One region of the Novosphingobium sp. KA1 genome, then DNA from elsewhere that is predicted to be linked to it. Evidence: predicted binding sites of a transcription regulator. Region 1 holds the regulator's gene; the other holds the start of a gene.
What was found. The regulator LexA, encoded in region 1, represses DNA repair genes until DNA is damaged. The targets are predictions, from matches to a motif close to GTTCCNCNCTTGTTCT.
Positions count from the first base shown of each region.

Region 2: CA833_RS21550 (ImuA family protein) is a predicted target of LexA. The motif match lies at 2,976-2,991, and genes of this name have one in related genera.

Region 1 covers NZ_CP021247.1:3,141,329-3,146,859, forward strand. The annotation lists gene gltX (glutamate--tRNA ligase) at 1-682, opposite strand, end outside; gene CA833_RS15120 (ComEC/Rec2 family competence protein) at 712-2,919, shown strand; gene lexA (transcriptional repressor LexA) at 3,088-3,771, opposite strand; gene CA833_RS15130 (molybdopterin molybdotransferase MoeA) at 3,886-5,106, opposite strand; gene moaC (cyclic pyranopterin monophosphate synthase MoaC) at 5,106-5,531, opposite strand, start outside.
Region 2 covers NZ_CP021248.1:805,549-811,079, forward strand. The annotation lists gene CA833_RS21530 (AraC family transcriptional regulator) at 1-62, shown strand, start outside; gene CA833_RS21535 (hypothetical protein) at 273-551, shown strand; gene CA833_RS21540 (SOS response-associated peptidase) at 594-1,298, opposite strand; gene CA833_RS21545 (hypothetical protein) at 1,705-2,685, opposite strand; gene CA833_RS21550 (ImuA family protein) at 3,026-3,787, shown strand; gene CA833_RS21555 (DNA polymerase Y family protein) at 3,702-5,237, shown strand; gene CA833_RS21560 (hypothetical protein) at 5,287-5,531, opposite strand, start outside.

The sequences.
Region 1 (5,531 bases):
TGATGACCAGCTGGCGGAACGCGTTGTTGAGATGATCGTCGCCGCGCAGGACATGGGTGACGCCCATATCGTTGTCGTCGACCACGACCGCGAGCATGTAGGTGGGCGTGCCGTCCGAACGCAGGATGACGAAGTCGTCGATTTCCTCGTTCTTGACGGTGACTTCGCCCTGCACGAGGTCGGCGATCGTGGTCTCGCCTTCGCGCGGTGCCTTGATACGCACGACGTAGGACTTGTCGGCCGGCCAGGTCGACGGATCGGCATCGCGCCATTCGCTGTCGATTCGGAACGGGCGACGTTCTTCCTGTGCTTTCTGGCGACGCTCTGCCAGTTCTTCTGGCGTCAGGTAGCAACGATAGGCGTGGCCGCGCGCCATGAGTTCGGCCGCGACTTCGGCATGACGGTCCGAGCGGGCGAACTGGAACACGGCGGGCTCATCGCCTTCAAGGCCGAGCCAGGTCAGTCCGTCGAAAATGGCCTCGATTGCGGGCTCCGTCGAGCGGGCGCGGTCGGTGTCCTCGATGCGGAGCAGATATTTGCCACCGTGGTGACGGGCGTAAAGCCAGTTGAAAAGCGCGGTACGGGCCCCGCCGATATGCAGGAAACCCGTGGGCGAGGGGGCAAAACGAGTGACGACGGCTTTCTTTTCCGTCTGTCCGCTCGATGCACTGCCGCTTGCCATTGTTATTACCTTCCGTCCTAATGTCGGCCATGGCCAGCCAAGCCGCCACGACCGATGATCCCGAGCTTCCGACGTGCGTCGGAGGCGCTGCATTGCAGCATCGCCCATGGATCAGCCAGAGCCACATGTCGAGCAGATTGGACGAAGTCGAGTGTTTTCTTTCGAACTGCGGTTTCGATAGAGGGCCATGGTTAGTTGCAGCTTTCGGAACCGGAATCCTGTGCTGGTTTACCTTGCCGGGGCCGGCGTACTGGATCGCATTCAGCGCCATTTGTGTCGTCATTGGAGCAGGGGGCGCGGCGTGGCGGGAGGGAAGGTCCCGTTATCCGTTCCTGCGCCGTGCCGCCTGGTCGCTGGCGGTGCTGATTCTTGCGGGTTTTCTGGTGATCTGGGGGAAGTCCGCGCTGGTCGGCACGGCCGCGATTTCGCGTCCGATTTCGGGCAGTCTGGTGGGGCGGGTGCTGTCGGTGGAGGAGCAACCGGCATTCTCGCGTGACAGGCTGGTGCTGGCAATGCGGGAACCGGGCACCGGGCGTGCGATCAAGGTCAGGGTCAACGTTTCGACACGCTTTGCACGCAACTCACAGGGGCTCTTGATTGCGCCGGGCGCATTGATCCGATTCCATGGCAGGCTGATTGCGCCTGCACCGCCGATGTTTCCGGGAGGCTACGATTTCGCCCGGGCGGCGTGGTTCTCCGGCCTGTCCGCGACGGGAAGCGTCACCGCGCCGATCGTGGTGCTTGCGCCGGGCGCGAGCGAGAGTGGAGATCGGTTGGCACGATGGCGTTCCGAACTTGCCGGCCATGTCCGGTCACGGCTCGCTCCCGCGGAAGCCGGAATCGCGGTTGCGCTTGTGACTGGCGATATGGGCAGCATCGGCGAAAGCGATGCCCAGGCGATGCGCGATTCCGGGCTGGCGCATCTGCTTTCGATCAGTGGCCTGCATGTCAGCGCCGTGATCGGGGCGGTATATGTCGTCATCCTGCGGCTCCTGGCGCTTTTCCCCGCCGTTGCGCTGCGGGTCCGGCTACCTGTAGCGGCTGCGGCCGTCGGGGCGCTCGCCGGAATAGGCTACACGGTGCTTACAGGTTCTCAGGTACCCACGGTCCGCTCCTGTGCAGGGGCCCTGCTGGTACTGACTGCGCTGGCGCTGGGGCGAGAGGCCCTGTCGGTCCGCCTGCTTGCGGCAGCTGCGTTCGCGGTGATGCTGTTCTGGCCGGAGAGCATTGTCGGGCCGAGCTTCCAGATGAGTTTTGCGGCAGTTCTTGCCCTGATCGTTGTTGGCAATGCGGGGCCGATTCAGCGAATGCTGAGTCCGCGCGACGATGCTTGGCCGATGAAGCTGGCGCGCGCGCTGACGCTGATGCTGGTGACGGGCGTGGCGATCGAATGTGTCCTGATGCCGATCGGGCTTTATCACTTCCACCGCGCCGGGGTGTACGGCGCACTTGCCAATCTGGTAGCCATACCGCTTACGACATTTGTCATCATGCCGCTGGTTGCATTCAGCCTGCTGCTCGACCTTGCGGGTGTCGGTGAGCCGGTCTGGTGGCTGTCCGGGGAGGCGATCTCGATGCTCCTTGCGCTTGCCAGGAACGTCGCGCATTTCCCGGGTGCGGTCAGCGCCATGCCCAGGATGGGCGGCGGCCATTTCCTCCTTTTTGTCATCGGCGGGCTGTGGTTCGCGCTGTGGAGCCACCGGGTCCGTTTCTGGGGTGTTGTTCCCGCTGTCCTGGGGCTAGGCGGGCTGCTGATGGTGCAACCGCCGGACATCATGGTTTCCGGCGATGGCCGCCATGTCGCTCTGGTGGTCGACAACGGCTCGAAGTTGGCCGTGCTGCGCGACGGTGTGGGGGACTATGCAAGAGACAGTCTCGTCGAGACTGCGGGGCTCCGGTCGGGAACGGTGGCCTTGCAGGATTGGTCGGGCGCGCGTTGCAACGCTGAGTTTTGCCTGGTGACGGTCGAGAAAACCGGACGGATCTGGCGGATCCTGCTTTCGCGCAACCGTGCGCATGTGCCTCTGGCTTCACTCGCTCGGGCCTGTGCTGCCAGCGACATCGTCATCGCCGATCGTTACCTGCCACCAGCGTGCAGCCCGAGATGGCTGAAATTCGATCGACAGGCGCTTGCGCGGACCGGCGGTGTAACGGTTGACCTTGGGAATGCGACTTTTCAGAGCGTTGCTCAGGAACAGGGCCAGCACGGTTGGTGGCGTACGGCACAAGGCGGCTGAAAAACGGCGGGTTCATGTCGCCCGGATACCGTTTTGCGCCGCCTATGCCTGGCGATTTGCGCCTGTTCCATACGTGGTTGGCGAAGGGAAAAACCATGCATCTTCGTGCAGCAAGCGCAGTGGCTGGGGCAGCCGAAGTCCGGGGTTCCGGCAGGCGGCTACCTCTCGTCAGTGATACTGGCGAAGAATGCCGGTCAGCTTGCCTTGCACCTGAACTTCATCGGCGCCGTAGATCTGTGGTTCGTACGCGGCATTCGCCGGATCGAGGCGAACCTTGCCGCCCTCGCGGCGCAAGTACTTGAGCGTCGCTTCCTCGCCGCGCACGAGCGCCACTACGATCTCGCCGTCACGGGCGATGTCGGTGCGCTTCACCAAGGCGAGATCGCCATCGAGAATGCCGGCTTCGATCATCGAGTCGCCGGATACTTCAAGAGCGTAGTGTTCTCCCGCTCCAAGCAGGGCGGCCGGCACAGGCAATGTAGACTGGCCTTCGAGTGCCTCGATCGGAACGCCCGCGGCAATGCGCCCGTGGAGCGGAATTTCGATCACGTCGTTTGCCGGAGCGCTGCTTGCCGCGACAGGCGCGGATTGCGGCACTTCGAGAGCCTTTGGCGTGGCAATCGGTTTGCTGGTGATGTCTTCGGGCTGGCGGAGCACTTCCAGAGCGCGCGCGCGGTTCGGCAGGCGCCGGATGAAGCCGCGTTCCTCGAGCGCGGAAATCAGGCGGTGCACCCCGGACTTCGACTTGAGGTCCAGCGCGTCCTTCATCTCTTCGAAGCTGGGCGAGACGCCGCTGTCCTCAAGCCTGAGCTGGATGAACCGGAGCAATTCGTGCTGCTTGCGCGTCAACATGTGGCCTGCCTCGCCTGATGGGCCGCGCGATGCGGCCTTGTTCCTCTCGCGTAGAACACTTCGAGTTCTGTTCGCGAACAATGCGAGAACAACTAAGCAACGAAATGTGCATCGTCAAGCGATACCGCCATTCTGGAGCAAGTAGACCCGTACCGGATCTCCGGCTTCGGCGGCTGGCATGCCTGCCGGTCGATCGATGAGCACATTGCTGGCCGCCAGGGCGCCCAGTGCGCCGCTATCCTGGAGCACATGAGAGGTGACCGTCGCGCCGTCCCAGAGCCCCCGCAGGAATACCCGGCGATCCGAACTGGCGGGAAGCGGTGCGGCAAGGCGTGCCTCGAATGACAGCGGGAGCGGGCTGCGCGCGCCCAGCATCGCGCGTAATACCGGCAGCAGGAAATGATAGGCGGTGACCAGACTGGACACGGGATTGCCGGGCAGGCCGAGCACGATCTGTTGGCGCGCGCTTGCAGTCTTGACGGCAACCAGCAGCGGCTTGCCCGGCTTGATGGCCACGCGCCAGAAGTCGATCCGGGCGCCCCACGCTTCGAGGGCGGGACGGATCAGGTCATGATCGCCGACGGATGCCCCGCCGCTGGTGATGACAAGGTCCACGTTTTTGGCGGATTCGAAGGCGGCAAGCAGGGCGTCGAGATGGTCGGCGACCGGTCCGATCCGCGTGATTTCCACCGGAAGGGTCCGTGCGAGGGCCGCGAGCATCACGCCATTGCTGGCGGGGACCTGATGTGTTTCGCAGGTTTCCGGATCGGGCGCGAGTTCGTCGCCGCTGTCGATCACCGCGATGCGCGGCATGCGGCAGACGGGGAGGTGCTTGTGACCGGCGGCAATTGCCAGGGCCGCCTGCGCGGGGCCAATCCGGATGCCCGCCGGCAGGATTTCGCGGCCCTCCGGAAAGTCCATGCCTCGGCAGCGGATGTGCTTGCCGGCAGGAGAGGGGCCGTCGCCGGTCAGCGTGATATGATGATCATCGCGGGCAAGGTCTTCCTGTACGATCACCGCATCGGCGCCTGCAGGAAGGAGTGCGCCGGTGGAAATGCGCACGGCCTGCCCCGGGGCGACCGTCTCGGCATAAGGATGGCCGGCTGCGCTTTCGCCGATGACGTGCCACGGACCGGCCAGATCGCTGGAGGCGACGGCATAACCGTCCATGGCCGAGACATCGGCGGCAGGTTGGGTGCGCCGCGCGAACAGCGGCTCGGCGAGATAGCGCCCGAGTGCGCCTTCCATGTCGACCCGCTCGATCGACAGCGGGGTGACCAGTTTCAGCAGCCTTTCCTGTGCCTGCTCGAGCGTCAGCATTCGACCTGGGGTCATCAGGCAAGGTCCTCCGCGATCCAGTGGCCGGACTTTCCGCCCCGCTTCTCGATCAGGCGGATCTCGCCAACGACCATGCCCTTGTCGAGCGCCTTGGCCATGTCATAGATTGTCAGGAGTGCCATTGATGTTGCTGTAATTGCTTCCATTTCGACTCCGGTCTTGCCGGTGAGTGAAGCGGTCGCCGTGGCCCGGATGGCGTTGTCCTCGAAGTTGAAATCGACATTGACGGCATCGAGCATCAGCGGGTGGCACATCGGGATCAGGTCGGATGTCTTCTTGCCTGCCATGATCCCGGCGATACGGGCGGTGCCCAGTACGTCACCCTTTGGGGCATTGCCGGCGCGGATCGCCTCCAGCGCCGTGGCTGTCATGGTGATACGGCCCGAGGCGACCGCGAGGCGCTGGGTTTCGGCCTTGGCGCC
Region 2 (5,531 bases), on a different replicon from region 1:
CGTTTTTAAAGCAGATGGGCATGACGCCGGCGCGTTGGCGGCAGACATTGTCGCAGGCCTAGCGCCGTCTTGGCGCCTGGGCAGTTCACGAGAAATTCTCCCGGCGCTGCCCTCTGCGAGTCCGAACAGCCGAGATGTGGATGGGCCGGTTAGCTTGTCGGCAGGCAAGCATTGGGCGTTCTGGGCTGCCTCCTGGAAGGAACCAACCAATCCGGATGCTTCCCGTTTTACGTCCGAAGTGGCGCCGGCGAGAGCGTTTTCAGAGTCATCAGATGAAATCAAGTGATGGCTCTGAAAACGCGCAAAAGCAGAATCCTGGAGCAGTCGATCCGATGCTGTCGGAGCGACTGCTCTGGAACGGCTCCATGAAAAACGAACGTCCATCGCAGCGTTCTCGGCAGGCGGTCAATATCTCGGGAAACAAGCAAGCGGTCGAAAGGGCTGGGCAGGCCCTGATCGACGCACTCTGGGCAGACGGATTTCGCTCGACGCGGGAGCGCGCGAAGCGTCTTCATAGCGTGTTAGGAAGAGGCCTTATTACTCTGCGATGATGGCGCTGCCATGGCAGCTGAATTTCCTCGCCTGAGGACCCGTCACAGAGGCAGGGAAAGCTGCCGGGACTTCGCCGGATCCTTGTCGATCCGCAGTTCGCTGGACCAAGATTCATCGCAGGGTTCCCGGACGAGGCCCTCTTCCCATGACCTGCAGAGCGCAAGCGCGGCAATTGGCGAGCCTTCGGTCCAGGTGGTCCAGTCCTTGCTTCGCAGGATCACCGGCATGCGATCGTTGAGGTCGGCCATCGCCTGGTGACCAGGCACCATCAACATCGAGAAGACGTGACCCCACTCGGCGCTACGCTGCCAGATGCCGGCGATTGCAAATATGTCGAGGTCCGGGGGTGAGAACCATGTGCGCGTCATCGCTCCCTCCTGGCCCTCCGGTTCGGCCCAGGCGTTGACGGGGATGAGGCAGCGACGATGTGCAAAGCTCGCACGCCAGAAGCGCGAGCCGATCCTTTCCGTGCGGGTGTTATAAACCGCGCGCGGTTTGAGTGGCTGGCCCGTCACTTTGCTGATATCGACACGAGGAAAACCCCAGGCCGTCGCCCGGAGCTGGCGGCCGGCGATAATGAGGCCGGGGTCGGTCGGTGCGACTACATCCTTGTAATTGGCACCGGCAGCGGGTTCGATATCGAACAACTGGGCAACGGCGCTTGCAGGCGTGGTCAGGCGGTAGAGATTGCAGATAGGAGGATCTCCTCGTCGTCGCAAACTACGCTCCGGTTTCGAAGGGCGCAAACCGCTTAGATACAAAGGCATCGTGTGCAGGGTGGCGCTGCACACGATGCCTGAGGCTAATATGTAGCCGAGAGGGGCAGGCGAGTGGAGAAGGAGAGCAGGGTTGGTCGTCCGGTAACGGAGCACGGGTGTGCTGCGCAACCGTGCGATGTGGCGGAGCCGGGCAGGTGAGGGCCGGGAGCTGCGGGGCAGGCAGGTGATGCAGGTGAAGGGGCAGGTCCCTGGGATTGCGGGAAGGACATGCGTCCTTCCCTGAAACATCTGCCCCTGCACCCTTTCTCCTCATTTCCTGCCCATTGCAGCTTGGCGGCCAAAGCTACCGGGCGCCGGTCCCTGTTGGATGCGACCGCCAGATCAAGACATGGGCCGGCAGCTGCCGGCGCGCCCTGCTTACCTGACATGTACGTTATTCCGCCCCCGTCCATCCGCGCTGCTGAAAGACGATATCGCCCTGGTCCACATCGAGATCGGAAAGCTTGACCTCGGACTGGGTCCCATCCGGGCCGATGCTGGCGAGGCGAAACGCCTGCCAGCTGAAGCCTTTGTTCCCGTCAGGCAGCGTATAGCTGGCGCAGGCCAGTGCGTAGATATGTTTCCTCTTTTCGAGCGAGGCGTAGACGGTACGGTCGATCGTCACGAAATCGTCGTGCAGGATGTTCGTGCGGTCCTCCTCTCCGAAGCGCGGCGCGTCGAGGTCGGCGCGCCCGGCCTTTATCGCGTTGTCGAGCGCAGGCTTACCCGCCCCCGAGTAGAAGCGCAGGGACATGACCACGTTCTGGGCAATGCAGTTTCCGACATTCTCGAGGCGCACGTCGCATTTGATCTTGCGCCTTCCCTTGTCGATCATTGTACCGGTTGCATCCTCCTTCTCCTTTTCGACGCTCCAGTTACTGGCAGGCGAAAGTCCGATCTTGAGCCAGGGGCGTTCGGCGAGCGCCGAGCGGCTGCGTTCGTGATCGAATGCGAGATGCGCGTAGAGTGCTGCGATGGCCGCTGCGATGAGCGCCGCGATACTGCCGATCGTCTGCACGAACGACATCCAGATCGCCTGCTTCGCCAGCACGACTTGCGCTACCGCAGCGTCGGCGGCACGTGTCTGTTGTACCAGATCGTTCACGGCAAGGCGATGCTCCTCGGCATCGTGACAGGCGCCGCTGCGCGCGGACTTGTCTCCGGGGAATTTGCGGGTGACATCATCCGCACAGGACGACTTGGGCATTGTCTGAATGCCTTCGTCCGCCTTTTCGAATTCGTAGCTTTCAAGGCCAGGTGACCACAGCCATAGCAAGAGAGAAAGTACTGCGATTATCGCAAAGCCTGCCAGCCACGCGAGTTTCAGAAACCTCATGGACACGGGAAAAATCATCGCCTCCTTGCCGCTCGCCATATCGGGAATAAGTATCTATTATATAGAGATAATGTTCTGGGGGGCGCGCGCGGGCGGCAGCGGACGACGCAAAAGCCTCAGGAGGCAGGGGTGTGGCCTTGCGGACGGTGGGCGCTGCCGGCGCGCTTTGTAAATCCATTCGGCAGCCTGTGGCTGCTTGGGCAGCCTCCGGTCCTTTGCCTTGCCTCTCTTTTCCGAATGAATTGGGTGTGTGTAATCAAGGTCTTGGCAGGAATTAAGTGAGCAGTTTGCCGCCAAAGCCTCATGGCTGGTTGACTCGAATACTGAACGGAACAAAATAAGAACGAAAGAATCGCCGAGGAAGAACACGAGGCCCTTCATGACAAAACGAGGGTCGCCCTCACGTATCGATGCACTACGCGCCCGGATCGCCGAAATCGAGGGCGGGGATCGCCGCGCGCGCGACGTGCTGCCGTTTGGGCTCGAAGCGATAGATGCGAAACTGCCCGGAGGCGGTCTCGCGCTCGGAAGCCTGCATGAAGTGGCCGGCGGCGCCCAGGGCGTGACGGACGGCGCGGCGGCAGCCTTGTTCGCAGCCGGCATCATGGCACGCGTCGAAGGCAAGATTCTCTGGTGCATGACCAAGGCCGATCTTTTCGCCCCCGCCATTGCCCAGGCCGGGCTCGATCCCGACCGTGTCATCTATCTTGAAGCGCAGGATGAGACATCGCTGCTCGCCTGCTTCGAGGAAGGACTGCGCCATGGCGGGCTAGGCGGTGTGGTTGCGGAAGTGGCGCGGCTCTCGATGCCCGTATCTCGCCGCCTGCTGCTGGCCGCGGAAAACAGCGGCGCGATCGGCATTGCGCTGCGCCGTTGGCGCAGGCGCGAGGATGCGGCCGATTTCGGGCAGCCGACGGCGGCTGCGACTCGCTGGCGTGTGACGGCAGTTCCGTCGGAAATCTTGCCGGTCCCCGGCGTCGGGCGGCCACGCTGGTTCGTCGAGCTCATCCGGTGCCGGGCTGGCGAGAGCGCCGATTTTCTTCTGGAATCCTGCGATGCGACAGGTCGTCTCGCTCTTCCTGCCGACCTGGCCGATCGACCGGCTGCGACGCAGGCTTGGGCGACAAGCACCGCCGCCTGACGCGCCGCTGGTCCTGGTAGGCATGGAAGGGCGCCGCCGCGTCCTGACTGCGGTGAGCGTGCCTGCCCGCGCTCTCGGCCTGTGCGTGGGCATGGCGGTGACCCAGGCGCAGGCGCTGGCGCCCGATCTGCTGGTCATGGATGCCGACCTTCAAGCTGATGAAGCGGCGTTGGAGCGCCTCGCGGTCTGGTCGCTCCGCAAATACTCGCCGCTCATTGCGCTCGATCCGCCCGACGGCTTGATGCTCGATGTGACCGGGGCAACCCATAGCTACGGCGGGACCGAGGGACTGCTTGCCGACATGCTGCGCCGGCTCGCGGAAGTGGAGACCGCCGCGCGCGCCGTCTGTGCGCCGACCTACGGTGCTGCCCATGCGCTGGCACGGTTCGGCGGCGAGATCTTGCGGCCCGAGGGACTTGCCGTCGTCGACCCGGTCGACCTTGTCGAAGCGGTTGCGCACCTCCCGCTCGCGGCCCTCCGCCTGGAGGCCAAGGCGATCGAAAGCCTCGCCGCGCTAGGCATCGAGGGAATCGCGGAACTGGAGGCGATGCCGCGCGCCTCGCTTGCCTTGCGGTTCGGCTCCGATCCCGGCCGGCGGCTGGACCAGATCTATGGGAGATTGTCCGAACCTTTCGAGCCGGTCGAGGCGCCGAAACAGATCGAAGTCGAGCGCCGCTTTGCTGAGCCGATCGGCGCTCCGGAGACGATCGCGCGCTACACCCGCAAACTGGTTGATGCGTTATGCGAATTGCTGGAGGAGGCAGGGGTGGGCGCGCGCCGGCTCGATCTCCGCTTTCACCGCGTCGATAATGCCGTCCAAGCGGTCCGCGCCGGCCTTGCCAAGGCGAGCCGCGAGAAAAAGCAGATTGCCCGGCTGCTGTGCGACAGGATCGAGACCGTCGATCCCGGCTACGGCATCGAACGCATGGTGCTGGCCGCGCCGGTGATCGAGCCGCTGGGCCTGCGGACCATGTCGAGCCTTGGCGACAAACCCGTTCCCGACGTATCCGCGCTCGTCGATATCCTCGGCAATCGTGTCGGCGAGGAGCGGCTGTTCCGCGTCGCTGCCCGCGAGAGCCATATCCCCGAGCGTTCGGTCATGCGTATCGCACCGATGTCGGATCCGACATTGCTGCGCTGGCCCGAACGCTGGCCGCGCCCGGCGCGACTGTTCGCAAGGCCGGAGCCGATCGAGACGATGGCGCTTCTACCCGACCATCCGCCGGTTCATTTTGTGTGGCGCGGCGTACGCCGGCGCGTGAAGCGCGCCGACGGCCCCGAGCGCATCTACGGCGAATGGCACTTGAGCGCGGCGGAATGGCTCAGCGTACGCGACTATTTCCTCGTCGAGGACGAGACAGGCGCACGCTACTGGGTCTTCCGGCAGGGCGACGGCATGGATGCCGCCACCGGCAGGCAGGACTGGTTCCTGCACGGCCTGTTCGCCTGAAAGCGCCGAAGAAATGGCGACACGCGGGCGAATAATGGCTCGCAGGTACTCAATCACCGTTGGTGAGATTGAATTGAGATAACAGGAGTTTTTCGTTTTGTTTTAGGTCGCATGCTTTAATGCCAGCGACTACCGGGCGCGCCGCATGGGGCATTCTTTTGGGGGGAATATGCAAGCTAGGTGGTACAAGTGGGGTGCGCGTGTTGTACGTTTGCTGCAATTTGGCGCGGCGGGTGTTGCAGCGACGGTTCTCGTCAACTTCCAGCCCGACCTGGTTGTCGGTTTCGCGATCGA